DNA from 3 places in the Intrasporangium mesophilum genome. Region 1 is predicted to be linked to each of the others. Evidence: riboswitches for the same ligand, from Rfam matches in the RefSeq annotation. Region 1 holds a riboswitch; each other region holds the start of a gene.
What was found. A riboswitch is a leader RNA that binds a small molecule or an ion and turns the genes downstream of it on or off. The one in region 1 is predicted to bind S-adenosylmethionine.
Positions count from the first base shown of each region.

Region 1 (5,167 bases):
CGCCTCGTGCGCTTCTCCGCCAAGGGCGAGTCGTTCCTGCCGATCGCGCGCGCCGAGGAGGAGCGGGTCGAGCGCGAGTGGGAGCGCCACCTCGGGACCCGTCGGATGCGGGAGCTGCGCGAGGCGTTGACCCTGTTGCGCGAGATTACCGACCCATACCAGGGTCCGGACGCGTGAGGGCGCGAAAACCCTTACGGCGCAGGGTGACTCGCCAGCCAGTTCTGCGCGCGCCGCGCTGAGGCGCGGGACAGCCAGGCGTCCTCGACGAGCTCGATGATCTCTGACCTCGTGGTCTCATGCAGCCGGCTGCCACGGACGAGCACGGACGGGTGCCCTTCGAAGTGGCTGTTGGTGAAGTAGGGCGTCGACCGGTCCTGAACGAGCGCCTGCTTGTCGGCCTCGTCGGGCACCCAGATGACGATGACGTCGTCCCACCGTTCGCCTGTGTCGGGGTCGAAGGCGTCGGGTCGCGGGGTGCGGAAGAAGACGAACGACTTCCCGCCGACCTGGTAGACGAGATTGCCCTTCTTGCCCTCGACCACTTTGACGAACGGCATCCGCCGAGCGGCGTCATGCACGTCCTCGGCACGAGCGGGTCGGTCGCGAGCCATCACCCAAACCCTATGCGCCTGGACGACGTGTCGAACGGACCACCGGACCGTCGGCCGCCGGTCAGCCACTACCGATCAGCCACCACCGATCAGCCACCACCGATCAGCCACTACCGGTCGGCCACTACCGGTCGGCAAGCACGCGGTGGTCAGGCGAAGCGCTCGAGGAGGACGCCGTGGCGCAGCCCGCGGTCACTCACCGTGAACGAGTCCACGCCGAGCTTGGCCAGGACGGTGCGCACGATGCACGTGCCGGCGAGGATGATGTCCGCGCGCTGCGGCTGCAGGCCGACGACCTCGCGCCGCCCCGCGGCGTCGCGGCTGCGGTAGAGCTCGATCTGCCGGTCGATCTCGGCCCGGTCGAGCACGGTGCCCTGCACCACCTCGGGGTCGTAGTGGGCGAGCCCGTGCTTGACCGCCGCGAGGTTCGTGACGGCACCGCCCATGGCGACGAGCGCGTCGGGCGCGGGCCGTCCGTCGAGGCGCGAGAGGTCGGCCGCGATCGCGTCGAGGGCCTCGTTGAGCACATCGGGTGTGACCGCGCCCGCCAGGCCATAGCGCTCCGTGAACCGCACCGCGCCGACGTCGACGCTGAAGCGCTCGTCGATCTGGTCCCCGTGCCCGAAGGTGAACTGCGAGCTGCCGCCACCGGTGTCGAAGACCACCCGCGACCCTGGTGCCGCACCGATGCCCGACTGCGCACCCAGGTACGCCAGCCGGGTCTCCTCGTCGCCCGAGATGACCTCGACCGTCACCCCACAGCGCTCGCGGACGGCCGCGATGAAGTCCGCGCTGTTCGGGGCGATCCGCAGCCCGGCGGTCCCGACCGCGGCGATGTGCGCGGCCCCGACCGCCCGGGCCTGCTCGGCCATGCCGGCGACGGCCTCCACCGTTCGCGCCATCGGCTCGGGGTTGAGGCGGCCCGTCTCCTGCAGGCCGTCGCCGAGCCGCGTCGTCTCCGCGCGGTCCACGACGGTGCGCCACGCGCCGTCCGCCCCACGCTCGCCGATGTGGAACTTCACCGAGTTCGTGCCCACGTCGATGACGGCATACCGCTCGGTGCCGAAACGGACGAGCCGCCTGAGGCCACTGGCGAAGCTGACGTTCGGCCGCAACGGCAGGCCGAGGTCGCGCACGGCGGCGACGACTCGCTCGGCGTCCTCCGACTCGATGGCAATGGTGCGCGTGGACGCATCCCCCGCACGCACGTCGGTCACCTCCGAGATGCAGCCGCCGATGGTGTACCGCACGCGCCTCTTGTGCACCTCGACCGCGATGAGGTCGGCGTTCGGGACCACCACCTCGCCCATCAGGTCGGCAAGGGTGTACGTGGTGCGAAGCTTGGACGCCGAGGACGAAATGCCAAGCGCCGCAAGCATTTCCTTCACATCGGCCGTGGTCAGCGGGAAGGCCGCCTTCATGACGGGGACCCACTGCTCGAGACCGTCGGCATTCACCTGCACGAGGTGCTTGACGTCCATCAGCTCGTCACGGACCTTGACGGCATCCGTGCCGGTCGAGGACAGCAGGTAGATCTCGTCGCTCTCCTGCACGCGGTCGGGCGTGAGTGAGTCGATGCGCGCCTCAGCGGCCCCGAAACGCTCGCCGAAGCACCGCCACTCCCAGCGGGGGATGATCACGGCCACTGTCTGACCACCTTCGTCGTCGTACGCGTCGCGAGACGAGCGTATTGTGCGTCAGCCCACCCGCGAGGCAACACACCCGGAAGTCGGCAGCTCGCCCCTGTTGCAACTGTGCGGAGATGCAGGTTTCCGGGTGTGTTGCCGGTCAGCCGCCGCCATCCATGACGTTCCTGCCATCGGACAGGACCGGCGAGATGAGCCCGAACACGTTGCCGTCAGGGTCCAGCAGGTAGCCGACACGTCCGATGCCTTCCATGTCCGCGAGGGGAAGCGCCTCTATGCCGCCGAGGTCCAGCCCCTTCTTGAACACGTCGTCGACGTTGCCGTCCACCCCGATCACGATGTCGCACCCCGTGACGGGTGCTCCGGGCTCCGGGGCCGGGCCCTGGCGCTGGGTCAGTCCGCCGTTGATGCCGCTGCCGGGCTCGTTCATCTTCATCGAGCCCTCGCCGGTGTCGATGGACCAGTACGGCATGTCGCCGAACTGACTGAACGTCCAGCCGAGCAGCTGGCCGTAGAAGTCGATGAGCCGCTGCGGCTCTGATGCGTGGATCTCGAAATGCACGACGAGGTTCGCCATGTCTCCTCCCTTTCATCAGTCCAGATCACGCTACGCCGGCAGGCGTCTCACCATGCAAGAAGCCCTTCGACCAATATCCCAGCGAAACGATAGGAATTTGATGGTCGCACAATGGCAGTCCACCCTCTAAATCGCTTGTAACAGAAAGCAATTCGAGCCAACTCGACGATCACGGCGAGCGCTCAGAAGCAGACCAATCCGGGCCAATCCTCGCGTTGACTGGCCTTGAGCGCGCTGCGTAGCGTGGCCGCAGGTCAAGAGCTCCAGCGCCAAGCCCCGGCTCGCTGGGCAGCAACCCTCCTCCGCGGCGGGGTGCTCCGGATGACGACCCGGCTGTCGCCGACCGGCGCCGGCAAGCGTGGACTCGACCCGGGTCCCCAACTGCACCCGCACAGGCAAGGAGACCCCGAAATGCCAGTCGAGTTCCTCGGTGTCGCGTTCCCGGTCGAGCCCGGGAAGACCCACGGAGAGCTGAGCTCACTTGATCTCTACCAGGCCGCTCGCCTTGCCCGCGCTCACGAGGACTACGGGTGGGACAAGGTCCTCGTCGCCGATGACCGCGGATCAGCGGACCCGGCCATGATTGCGGCCTATGTCGGCAGCCAGACCGAGCTGCTCGACATCGTGGTCGCCCACCGGCCGGCAGCGGGTCACCCCCTCGCGGCGGCACGGACCTTCGCGACCCTCGACCACCTCAGCGGCGGCCGCCTCGAGCTGCTCATCGACGACGATGACGTGTCGCCCCAGCATCCTGATGTGGGAGGCTCCACGCCCACGAGCGAGTACCTCACACTCCTCAAGCTTGCGTGGACCAGCTCGGAGCCGTTCAGCTTCGCCGGCCGGCACTATCGCGTCGAAGGCCGAGCGCCAGGCATCAGGCCCGCACAAAGCCCCCGTCCGAGCATCACCGTGCGCAGGACCGGCGGGACACCATCCGAGGCGGCGGCCGCTGCGGCGGATACCGTCGAGCTGCGAGGCGGCGGTCTCCTTCCGACGGCGGCGCAGCTCGACGGTATCCGCGCGGGCGCAGGTGCCGCCGGTCGTGACAGTGCTCGGTTCCAAGTCGCCTTCCGGGCAGTCATCGGGGCGACCGCACGGATCGCCGAGGAGAGGGCTGCAGGCGCCGCCGGCACGACCCTCGCAGGCGACGCCCGACAAGGCCGGACTCAGCTCGTCGGGACGCCTGACACGGTCGCGACCACCCTGCTCGCCTACTACGACCTCGGCGTCAGGGTCTTCTCGGTGCAGGGCCTCGACACCCGCACGGACGCAGTCGACTTCGGCCGTCACGTGATCCCCCTCGTCCGCGCAGAGGTGTCCCGACGCGAAGGCCGGGCGACGGGACCCGCGCACGTGGTGGCGTGAGCTGCGCGATGCGTCAGGTGCTCGTCAGGATCGCCAGCTGCTGGGTCGCCCGGGTCATGGAGACGTAGCGGTCGACCGCCCCTTCGATGCCGGTGCCGAACGACTCAGGGTCGACCAGCACGACCAGGTCGAACTCCAGACCCTTGGCCAGCTCCGGGGTCAGCGACCGCACTCGTGATGTCGCGGCGAACGTGGAATCGCCTATGACACAAGCGACTCCCTCGCCATGGGTGGCGAGCCAGGCGTCGAGGAGCTGGTCCCGGTCGGCGGTAGAGGCGTGCACCACGGGCGCTCGGCCGTCGCGGATCGAGGTCGGCACATTGGCGTCCGGGATGGCTGCACGGATCACCGGCTCGGCCTCGGCCATCACCTCCGTGGGCGTCCGGTAGTTGATGGTCAGCGACGCGAGCGTGTGGCGGTCGAGGCCGATCCGACCGAGGCGCTCCCCCCAGGTCTCGGTGAAGCCGTGCCGCGCCTGGGCGCGGTCGCCGACGATGGTGAGGCTGCGTGACGGGCACCGGAGCAGCAGCATCTGCCACTCGGCATCGGTGAGCTCCTGGGCCTCGTCCACGACGATGTGGGCGAATGGCCCTGTCAGCCGGTCGAGCTCGCCGTTGTCGAGTCCCGACTCGTCGACCAGTGCGTCCGCGAGGTCCTGCCCGCGCAGCATCGACATCACGTGCATCTCCGAGTCGTCGGACGCGATGAGGTCGTCCACCACCCGCGCCATCTGCTCGCGCTCGGCCGACACGACAGCGTCGCGACGGGTCTTGCGGCCAGAGGCCTCTGCGTCGCCGAGCCGCTGACGCGCGGCGTCGAGCAGCGGCAGGTCGGAGACCGTCCACGCCTGCGCGTCCCCGCGCTGAAGCGTGCGGACCTCCTCGACGGTCAGCCACGGGGCACAGCGGCGCAGATAGGCCGGCACCGTCCACAGGTCGCCGACGAGGTCGGTCGCCTCGAGCATCGGC
Region 1 covers NZ_BAAGRF010000009.1:230,685-235,851, reverse strand. The annotation lists gene ACYVLP_RS08550 (MarR family winged helix-turn-helix transcriptional regulator) at 1-177, shown strand, start outside; gene ACYVLP_RS08545 (MmcQ/YjbR family DNA-binding protein) at 192-611, opposite strand; gene ACYVLP_RS08540 (Ppx/GppA phosphatase family protein) at 761-2,257, opposite strand; gene ACYVLP_RS08535 (VOC family protein) at 2,400-2,834, opposite strand; SAM riboswitch class IV at 3,087-3,199, shown strand; gene ACYVLP_RS08530 (LLM class flavin-dependent oxidoreductase) at 3,246-4,199, shown strand; gene helR (RNA polymerase recycling motor ATPase HelR) at 4,213-5,167, opposite strand, start outside.

Region 2 (5,167 bases), on a different contig from region 1:
GTGCTGTCCTGCCCCCCGACCGGCGCGGACCGGTGGTCGGCGCGCCGGGCTGGGCAGTGCTGGCCGGGGTGGGCCTCGCACTGCTGGTCGTCCTCGCCTCCGTCCTGCCCGTGCAGTCCTCCCCCGAGGCCTTCTCTCAGCAGCCCGACACCGTGTTCCACCTCGCGGACATCCAGTGGATGCTGCGGGAGGGGACGATCTCCTCGCTGCAGGCCGGCAAGTACCAGACCCCGGACTGGTCGGGCTTCTACCCCTCGGCGTTCCACGGCCTGACGGCCACGGTCACGCTGCTCACCGGCGCGTCGGTCCCCGTGTCCGCCTCGGGCGTGGTGCTCGTCATCGTCGGCCTCGTCTGGCCCCTGGGGTGCATCGCCCTGTCGTTCACGGTGCTGGGCCTGCGGCCCGGCGTGGCGCTCGCGACCGGACTGACCAGCGTCGCCTTCGGGGCCTTCCCGTACCTCCTGATGGGCTACGGCGTGCTCTGGCCCGCCGTGCTCGGGCAGGCCCTCGTCCCAGCGTCGCTCGCCGCGTTCGTGGCCCTCGTGGGCGTGCAGTCCGCGCCGCCGTATGCCGTCGCGGGCCGTTGGCGCGCCGCCCTCCTCGTGCTGGTGGCCGTGCTGGCGCTCGCGACGGCGCATCCCAACGCGCTCATCGTCTTCGGGCTGTTCGCCGCCCTCGTCGTCGGGGGCCGGGTCGTCCGGTCGGCCTGGAGCCTGCGGGTGCATCGTCCATGGCTCGCGGTCGGCATGGTGGCCGGCTTCGGGCTCGCCGTGGTGCTCGCCCTGCTCGCGTCCCGGGCGCTGCGGAGCCAGTCGATGTTCGAGGTGGGCCGCTTCGGACCCGGCCGTTCTGCGCCTCAGGTCTGGGAGTACGTGCTGCTGTTCGCAGCGGACGGCGTGCAGGTGCTCCCGGTCCTCACTGCACTGGCGGTTGTCGGGTGCGTGGTCCTGGTGAAGCTCCACCCAGGAGCGCGCTGGTGCGTCGCGGCGCTCGTCCTCTCCCTCGTCCTGCTCTGGCTCAACATCGCGGTCGACAACGGCCTCGTGCGCGCCCTCACCTGGCCCTGGTACAACGACACCCCACGCATCGAGACCATCGTCATCCTGCCCGCCGTGGTGGCGTCGTCCGCCGCTCTGGTGTGGCTGGGCGACCTCGTGTCCGGGCTGCTGGCCCGGCGGGTCCGGAGCGTCGTGACCCGGCGCGAGGCTGCGGCGGTGGGCGCCGTCGCCGTGCTCGGAGCCACGACCATCCTCTACGTCGGCGCCCACCAGGAGGTGCTGCGACCGTACTTCCACCCGTCGGCCGACCGGTCGTGGGTCACCGACGACGAGCTGGTCGCGCTCCGGGAGCTGTCGGCGTCACTGCCCCCGGATGCCGTCGTCGCCGCAAACCCGTGGAACGGTGCGACGTACCTCTACGTCGTCAGTGGGCGTCGCCTCCTCGTACCGACCGAGAAGACGAACTACCCCGGCGACATCTCCCTTTTGTCCTTGCGTCTCGACGCCGTCGGCGCCGACCCGGAGGTCTGCGCGGCCGCGCAGCGGCACCAGGTGGACTGGGCCGTCACCGGCGGCGAGGCGGCGCACCCGGTGCTCAAGGTGACGCTGGACGAGTACCGGGGGGTCGACGCGGTGGACAGGTCACCCGCCTGGCAGAAGGTCCGCTCAGCGGGGCCCTACACCCTCTACCGGCGGATCTCCTGCGCCGAGTGAGCAGCAGCCGTCACCGGAGCAGTCACCCGAGCAGCTGGCGGGCCATGACGATGCGCTGGACCTGGTTCGTGCCCTCGTAGATCTGCGTGATCTTCGCGTCGCGCATCATCCGCTCGAGCGGGAAGTCCCGGGTGTAGCCGGCGCCTCCGAGCAGCTGCACCGCGTCCGTCGTCACCTTCATCGCGACGTCAGAGGCGTAGCACTTCGCGGCCGCGCCGAAGAAGGGAAGGTCCTTGTCGCCGCGCTCGGACTTGGCCGCTGCGACGTAGACCATCTGGCGGGCTGCCTCGAGCTCCATCGCCATGTCGGCAAGCATGAACTGGATGCCCTGGAAGTCGGCGATCCGCTTGCCGAACTGCTTGCGGTCCTTGACGTAGGCGATGGCCTGGTCGATGGCGCCTTGGGCGATGCCGACGGCCTGCGCGCCGATGGTGACCCGGGTGTGGTCGAGGGTGCGCAGCGCCAGCTTGAGCCCGTCGCCCACGACGCCGACCACGCGGTCGCCGGGGATACGGACGTTGTCGAAGTGCAGCTCACGCGTCGGGCTGCCCTTGATGCCGAGCTTGCGCTCCTTCTCGCCGAACGTGAACCCCTGGTCTGACTTCTCGAGGACGAACGCCGTGACGTTGCTGCCCCGGGGACCGTCGGGGTCGGTGACGGCCAGGACCGTGTAGTACTCCGAGACACCGGCGTTGGTGATCCACGACTTCTGGCCGTTGATGACCCAGTCGTCACCGTCGGCGCGGGCCCGGCACTTCATGGCCGCGGTGTCGGAGCCGGCCTCCCGCTCGGACAGGCCATAAGAGAACGTGGTCCGGCCCTGCGCGAGGGGCGGGAGGTACGTCCGCTTGATCTCGTCGCTGCCGGCGAGGATGAGCGGCAGCGAGCCGAGCTTGTTGACGGCGGGGATGAGTGAGGAGGACGCACAGACCCTCGCCACCTCCTCGATGACGATGCAGGTCGCCAGCGCATCGGCCCCGACCCCGTCGTACTCCTCCGGAACGTGGGGCGCGAAGAAATCGGACGCGACGAGGGCGTCGTGCGCCTCCTGGGGGTAGCGCGCCTCCTCGTCGACGGAGGCGGCATACGGGGCGATCTTGTCCTCGGCGACGGCGCGGACCGCCTCCCGCAGTGCCTCGTGGTCCTCGCTGGTACGGAACAGGTCGAAGTCGGCGTTCGTGCTCACGGGCGCGATCCTACTCGCGAGTTCGATTTAGTAGGACGTCCTAGTGATCGACGCCACGCGACCGCCGTCCAGCATGAGGACGCCCCCTGCGTGGCCACCGCGAAGCGTGCCTACACTCCGCAGTAGGTCATGAGTGCCAGCGCCAAGCCCCGGCTCGCTGGCCGGCAACCCTCCAACCGCGGTGGGGTGCCCCGGGTGAGGACCTGGTCCGCGGCATCCGCCGTGGGCAAGCGCGGAGAGTTCTCTTCCGCACCGATCCGTCGGTGCCTGGGGCATGGGTGCGCCCGGTCATCGGCGACCAGACCTGTCGAACGATGGAGGAAACACCGATGACGACGAGCCCCAGCTGGTCCTTCGAGACCAAGCAGATCCATGCCGGACAGTCCGCCGACAGCGCGACGGGAGCGCGGGCCCTGCCGATCTACCAGACGACCAGCTACGTCTTCAACGACACAGACCACGCCGCAAACCTGTTCGGGCTCAAGGAGTTCGGCAACATCTACACCCGCCTCATGAACCCGACGACCGACGTCGTGGAGCAGCGGATCGCCGCCCTCGAAGGTGGAGTCGGAGCGCTGCTCGTCGCCTCGGGCCAGGCCGCCGAGACGCTCGCAGTGCTCAACATCGCCGAGGCCGGCGACCACGTCGTCGTGTCGCCGTCGCTCTACGGCGGCACGTTCAACCTCTTCAAGCACACCCTGCCGAAGTTCGGCATCGAGGTCGGCTTCGTGGAGGACCCGACCTCGATCGACTCGTGGCGGGCGGCGATCCGGCCCAACACCAAGCTGCTGTTCGGCGAGACGATCGCCAACCCGAAGTCAGAGATCCTCGACATCGAGGCCGTCGCCGCCCTCGCCCACGAGCACGGCGTGCCGCTCGTCGTCGACAACACGGTCGCGACGCCGTACCTCATCCGGCCGATCGAGTGGGGCGCGGACGTGGTGGTCCACTCGGCGACGAAGTACCTCGGCGGGCACGGCACGTCGATCGCGGGCGTCATCGTCGACGCGGGCCGCTTCGACTTCGGCGCCGACCCCGAGAAGTTCCCGAACTACAACACGCCCGAGGAGAGCTACCACGGACTCGTCTTCGCGCGTGACCTCGGCGTCGGCAGCGCCCTCGGCGCCAACCTCGCCTTCATCCTCAAGGCTCGCGTGCAGCTGCTGCGGGACCTCGGCCCGGCCGCCTCGCCGTTCAACGCCTTCCTCATCGCGCAGGGGCTCGAGACTCTGTCGCTGCGGATCGAGCGTCATGTCGAGAACGCCCACAAGGTCGCGGCATACCTCACGGAGCACGAGCAGGTGGAGCGGGTCGTCTGGGCGTCCTTGCCGGACAGCCCGTTCCACACGCTTGCGGAGAAATACACGCCGCGCGGCGCCGGCGCCGTGCTGTCGTTCGAGATCGTCGGCGGGCTCGACGCGGGCAAGAGGTTCGTCGAGGCGTTGACGCTGCACAGCCATGTCGCGAACATCGGCGACGTCCGGTCGCTCGTGATCCACCCCGCGTCGACGACCCACTCGCAGGGCCCCGACGAGGACCGCCTCGCAGCCGGCGTCACGCCCGGCCTGGTGCGCCTGTCGGTCGGGATCGAGCACATCGACGACATCCTCGCCGACCTGGAGCAGGGGTTCACTGCCGCCAAGGCGTAGCCGGGACCGTCCGACACACCACGTCACGTCACCCGGGGTCGTACGCGCTCGACGCAGCCGTGCGACCCCGGGTTGCTATGTCCGACGGCGCGTCGGAGGCACCGCACGGCGGGCCAGCCGGGCCAGGCGTGACGGCTCGGTCTGCCAGACAGAGGCTTCCAGCGGGTCCCAGGCGTATGCCGGGACGGTTCCCGGGCGCGCGAGCACCCCGTCGAGACCCGGGAGGCCGAGCGCGAGAGCCGACCACTCGAACAGCGGGCCGAGCCGCGGCACGATGATGCCGACGTCGAGCAGATGCCCGATGCTGTGCTCCGCGTCGACGTACGCCTCGAGGTCGCCCTCGAGCGGATAGCGGTCCGGCAGCACGCGCGACAGCGACAGGAAGATGCCGGTCATGCTGAGCCGCGGGTCGCCGACGAGCCGCCCACAGGGCGCTAGCCAGGCGAGCGCGAGGCGCGGGTTGGCGACGAGCGCGTGCGCGTAGAGGACCCGCACGAGGACGAGGTTGATGAAGAAGCGCTCGACCTGGCGCTCGCGGGCGGCCGTGGCCTCGTTGGCCAGGTATGCCGTCGCGATCGTCACGTTGTGCGCGCGGTACCACGACGTCGCCGTGGGCGCTC
Region 2 covers NZ_BAAGRF010000029.1:565,878-571,044, forward strand. The annotation lists gene ACYVLP_RS22425 (DUF6541 family protein) at 1-1,712, shown strand, start outside; gene ACYVLP_RS22430 (acyl-CoA dehydrogenase family protein) at 1,735-2,898, opposite strand; SAM riboswitch class IV at 3,024-3,137, shown strand; gene ACYVLP_RS22435 (bifunctional o-acetylhomoserine/o-acetylserine sulfhydrylase) at 3,228-4,547, shown strand; gene ACYVLP_RS22440 (hypothetical protein) at 4,623-5,167, opposite strand, start outside.
Region 2: it holds a riboswitch for S-adenosylmethionine, as region 1 does, so the genes downstream of both, ACYVLP_RS22435 (bifunctional o-acetylhomoserine/o-acetylserine sulfhydrylase) here and ACYVLP_RS08530 (LLM class flavin-dependent oxidoreductase) in region 1, are expected to answer to the same signal.

Region 3 (5,167 bases), on a different contig from region 1:
AAGCGGGCTCGAGGCCAGGAAGCCGATGATGCCGCCCGCGGCGCGCATCCCGTTGGCACCGTCGGGCGGGTTGGGGATGCCGTCGGCGATGTGCGACAGGCCGCACGCGGCGAACGTCAGAGCGATGGTCCCGACGACGATGCGGTTGGTCGTCGCCTCGTCCTGCGGCGCGCGCAGCATGCGCAGCCCGAGTGCGAGCAGGACCAGGGGCACGGCATACGCCACCCGGCCGAAAGTGCCGGCGAAGACTGCATGCACGGCCTGACCGACGACGCCCGAGACGTTCCACCACTCGCGCGCGGCGACGAGGATGGCGAGCGCGATGAACGCGAAGCCGAGGCCGTCGCGACGGTGCTCCGGCTCGAGCTCGGCTGCACTGTGTCCCACCCGACGCACGGCCCCACCAGCGAGGTGCGAGACACCCATCCACGTGTTGCGGACCGCGTTGAACGGGAACGGCAGTCCGCCGTCCTTCGCCTTGCCAGCGGGCTTGCGGGCGGCCGGCTTGCGCTGGGCGGGGCGCGACGACCGAGCAGCGGGCGGGCGCGAGGACGCGCCGCTGCCCGACCCCTTCGCGCGGGTCGCGGCGCCCGAGCTCTGTCGCTGGCTGCTGGACGGACGTGTCGCCATGGTTGCACGGTACGCCAGCGCCCCTCTGAACTCACGCGTCACACGCGCAACACGGGCGGAACGGACCATGTGGCCCGAGCAGACGGTCAGGAATCGAGAAGCCATGCTCCGGGCGTGCGGCTAGCGTGATCCAGTCAGGACATCCGCCCGCGCGCCGGCACCGACGTAGCGTTGGGTCCGCAGCAGCACGGCCCTGCGCCGAGCGCGTCTGGGCCGGTGGACGGATGACTGTTCGCGCCCGACCGGGGCCCGCCGACGAGAGGGAGACACGATGAGCACCGCCACGAGGACCGGCACCTCGGCGACACGGAAGAAGGCGAGCGCGGCCGCGGACGGCGCGAAGGCGGCCGACGGCTCGCCGGCTGAGGGCGCAGCGCGGTCGGGGACGGCGCACGTCGCCGACAGCCATGACCTGATCCGCGTCCACGGCGCACGCGAGAACAACCTCAAGGACATCAGCATCGAGATCCCCAAGCGGCGCTTGACGGCGTTCACGGGCGTATCCGGGTCCGGGAAGAGCTCGCTCGTGTTCGACACGATCGCCGCTGAGTCCCAGCGGATGATCAACGAGACCTACAGCGCTTTCGTCCAGGGGTTCATGCCGACCCTGTCCCGGCCCGACGTCGACGTGCTCGACGGGCTGACGACGGCGATCATCGTGGACCAGGAACGGATGGGGTCCAACCCTCGCTCCACCGTCGGAACCGTCACCGACGCGAACGCCATGCTCCGGATCCTGTTCAGCCGTCTCGGAAAGCCCCACATCGGGTCGCCGCAGGCCTACTCGTTCAACGTCGCCTCGATCTCCGGGGCCGGAGCGGTCACCATCGAGCGGGGCGGCTCGACGACGAAGGAGCGGCGCAGCTTCAGCATCACCGGCGGCATGTGTCCCCGCTGCGAGGGCATGGGCAACGTGACGGACTTCGACCTGACCGCGCTCTACGACGAGTCCAGGTCGCTCAACGAGGGCGCCCTGACGATCCCGGGCTACAGCATGGACGGCTGGTACGGCCGCATCTTCCGCGGCAGCGGCTTCTTCGACCCGGACAAGCCGATCCGCAAGTACACCAAGAGGGAGCTGCACGACCTGCTCTACAAGGAGCCGACCAAGATCAAGGTCGAGGGGATCAACCTCACCTACGAGGGGCTCGTCCCGAAGATCCAGAAGTCGATGCTGTCCAAGGACGTCGACTCGCTCCAGCCGCACATCCGCGCCTTCGTCGAGCGGGCGGTGACCTTCACGACCTGTCCCGAGTGCGAGGGAACCCGCCTGAGCAAGGCGGCCCGGTCCTCGAAGATCGCGGGCATCAGCATCGCCGACGCGTGCGCCATGCAGATCAGCGACCTCGCCGACTGGGTGCGCGCACTGCAGGAGCCGTCAGTGGCCCCGCTGCTGACCGCGCTTCGTGACGCCCTCGAGTCGTTCGTCGAGATGGGTCTGGGCTACCTCAGCCTCGATCGTTCGTCGGGCACGCTGTCCGGCGGAGAAGCCCAGCGCACCAAGATGATCCGGCACCTGGGGTCCTCGCTCACCGACGTCACGTATGTCTTCGACGAGCCGACGATCGGCCTGCACCCCCATGACATCCAGCGCATGAACGGCCTGCTGCTGCAGCTGCGCGACAAGGGCAACACGGTGCTCGTGGTGGAGCACAAGCCCGAGGCCATCGCCATCGCCGACCACGTCGTCGACCTCGGGCCCGGCGCGGGCACGGCCGGCGGCGAGGTGGTCTTCGAGGGGACCGTCGACGGGCTTCGCGGGAGCGACACGATCACCGGGCGACACCTCGACGACCGCGCCAGGCTCAAGCCGTCCGTCCGGACCTCGTCCGGAGCCCTCGAGGTGCGCGGCGCGAGCACGCACAACCTGCGGGACGTCGACGTCGACCTTCCGCTCGGCGTGCTTGTCGTCATCACCGGCGTGGCGGGCTCCGGCAAGAGCTCGCTGGTGCGCGGCTCGGTTGCGGGCCGCGACGGCGTGGTGGTCGTCGACCAGGGAGCGATCCGCGGATCTCGCCGCAGCAATCCCGCCACGTACACCGGGCTGCTCGAGCCGATCCGGAAGGCCTTCGCCAAGGCCAACGGGGTCAAGCCGGCGCTGTTCAGCGCCAACTCCGAGGGCGCGTGCCCGACGTGCAACGGCGCCGGGGTGATCTACACCGACCTGGCGATGATGGCCGGAGTCGCCGTCGTGTGCGAGGAGTGCGGAGGCAAGCGGTTCCAGGCCCAGGTGCTCGAGTACACCTTCGGCGGCAAGGACATCAGCGAGGTCCTGGCCATGCCCGTCGCCGAGGCCGTCGAGTTCTTCGCCGACAGCGAGGCCAAGATCCCTCCGGCGCACCAGATCCTGCGCCGGTTGGACGACGTCGGGCTGGGTTACCTCAGCCTCGGCCAGCCCCTCACCACGCTGTCCGGCGGCGAGCGTCAGCGGCTCAAGCTGGCGACGCAGATGGCCGAGAAGGGCGACGTCTACGTGCTCGACGAGCCGACGAGCGGTCTGCACCTGGCCGACGTCGAGCAGCTGCTCGGGCTCCTCGACCGGCTGGTCGACTCCGGCAAGTCCGTCATCGTCATCGAGCACCACCAGGCCGTCATGGCGCATGCCGACTGGGTCATCGACCTCGGCCCGGGCGCTGGCCACGACGGCGGCCGGGTCGTCTTCGAGGGTTCTCCCGCCGAGCTCGTGGCGTCGCAGGGCACGCTCACGGGCGAGCACCTCGCGGCATACGTCGGGGGGTGACCTCACCCCGGCGGGAGGCCACGCGACCGTGGAGCGCGACGTCCTTCCCACCCCCGCCTCTCGTCGAGTGAGCGCCCAGTCCCACCAGCCACACGACCACACACACGCCCCGACCTCAACGCAGGTCGAGTGAGCGCTCAGTCCCAGCAGCCCCGTCGAACCGAGTGGCCAGAGTGGCCAGAGGGACGAGCTGCTCACTGGACGTGAGGGTGGAGTCCGCCGGCCAGACGCGCGACGGACAGGGCGACAGGAGGGCGGGACAGGAGGGCGCGACAGGAGCGCTCGACAGGAGAGCACGACGCGGGGCGGCACGGTGTCTCAGATGGCGACACCTCCGGACCGACGGGTGGACAGGCCTCCGGCGGGCCCCCTATCGTCGTGCCAGGTCAAGAGTGTCAGCGACAAGCCCCGGCTCGCTGGCCAGCAACCCTCCTCCGCGGTGGGGTGCTCCGGGTGACGACCTGGCCGTTCCTCGTGGTGTTCGTGACATGCGAGGGCCGGCAAGCGCGGGCCTGCATCCGGTGGGTCCCTCAGACCCAGGAGCAGTCTCATGTCCGTTCTCCCTACCACCGCACTCTGTGGCGGCGCGCCGGCGCCGGTCGTGCGCACGCGGGCCCTGCACGTCGTGCCGGAGGCGAACACGCTGCCGAGCGTCGTCGGCGCCGGCCTGCGCGTCCCCACCCTGAGGGGCGAGGTCACCTACGCCAACCTCGACCACGCCGCCTCGACCCCGGCCCTGACCGAGGTCAAGGCTGCGGTCGACCGGGCGCTGGAGACGTACTCCTCCGTCCACCGCGGCGCCGGGTTCGCCTCCCGCCTGACGAGCGCGTGGTACGAGCAGGCCCGCTCCGAGGTGGCCGAGTTCGTCGGGGCCCGAGCGGACGACATCGTCGTCTTCACCCGCACGACCACGGACTCCTGGTCGGTGCTGTCCAGGGCCCTGCCGGGCCGCACGACCGTGTTCGTCTTCGGGACCGAGCACCACTCGACGCTGCTTCCGTGGGGCCGCTTCCGCACGGTCCGGCTTCCGGTCCCGGAGTCGGTCGAGGACGCCCACGCGCTGCTCGACGAGGCACTCTCGGAGCACCCATCGCGTCACCGGCTCGTGGTCATCGCGGCCGCGTCCAACGTGACCGGCGAGGTCTGGCCCGTCGAGCGGTTCGCGCGGCTCGCCCACGACCACGGGGCACGCATCGCCGTCGATGCCGCGCAGCTGTCCGCGCACCGCACCATCGACCTCGCCGCCTGGGATGCCGACTACGTCGCGTTCTCCGGCCACAAGACGTACGCCCCCTACGGCGCCGGCGTCCTCGCGGGCCGGTCCGACTGGCTCGACGCCGGCACGCCGTACCTGTTCGGCGGGGGCGCCACCCGTGCCGTCACCGAGGAGGGCACGACGTGGGCGGTCGGCCCGGCCCGCCATGAGGGCGGCAGCCCGAACGTCATCGGTGCCATCGCCCTCGCCGCGGCGTGCGCGACGATCCGCCAACACCGAGCCGCGATCGAGGCTCACGAGGAGCAGCTCCTGTCACGCCTGCGGGACGGCCTGGAGGACGTGCCCGGCGTCGAGGTGCTCCACATCTTCGATGATGAGCACGACCGGGTCGGCGTCGTGGCCTTCACCGTCGACGGCTTCGACTCCTCCCTCGTGTCGCAGGTGCTCTCCGTCGAGCACGGGATCGGTGTGCGTGACGGCAAGTTCTGCGCGCACCTGCTCGTCGATGAGCTCCTCGACGACCCCTGGGGCGAGCAGCCGGCTACCGCCGTCCGCGCCAGCATCGGGCTGGGCAGCACGGC
Region 3 covers NZ_BAAGRF010000012.1:53,814-58,980, reverse strand. The annotation lists gene ACYVLP_RS10995 (FtsK/SpoIIIE family DNA translocase) at 1-630, opposite strand, end outside; gene ACYVLP_RS10990 (ATP-binding cassette domain-containing protein) at 902-3,370, shown strand; SAM riboswitch class IV at 3,755-3,883, shown strand; gene ACYVLP_RS10985 (aminotransferase class V-fold PLP-dependent enzyme) at 3,921-5,167, shown strand, end outside.
Region 3: it holds a riboswitch for S-adenosylmethionine, as region 1 does, so the genes downstream of both, ACYVLP_RS10985 (aminotransferase class V-fold PLP-dependent enzyme) here and ACYVLP_RS08530 (LLM class flavin-dependent oxidoreductase) in region 1, are expected to answer to the same signal.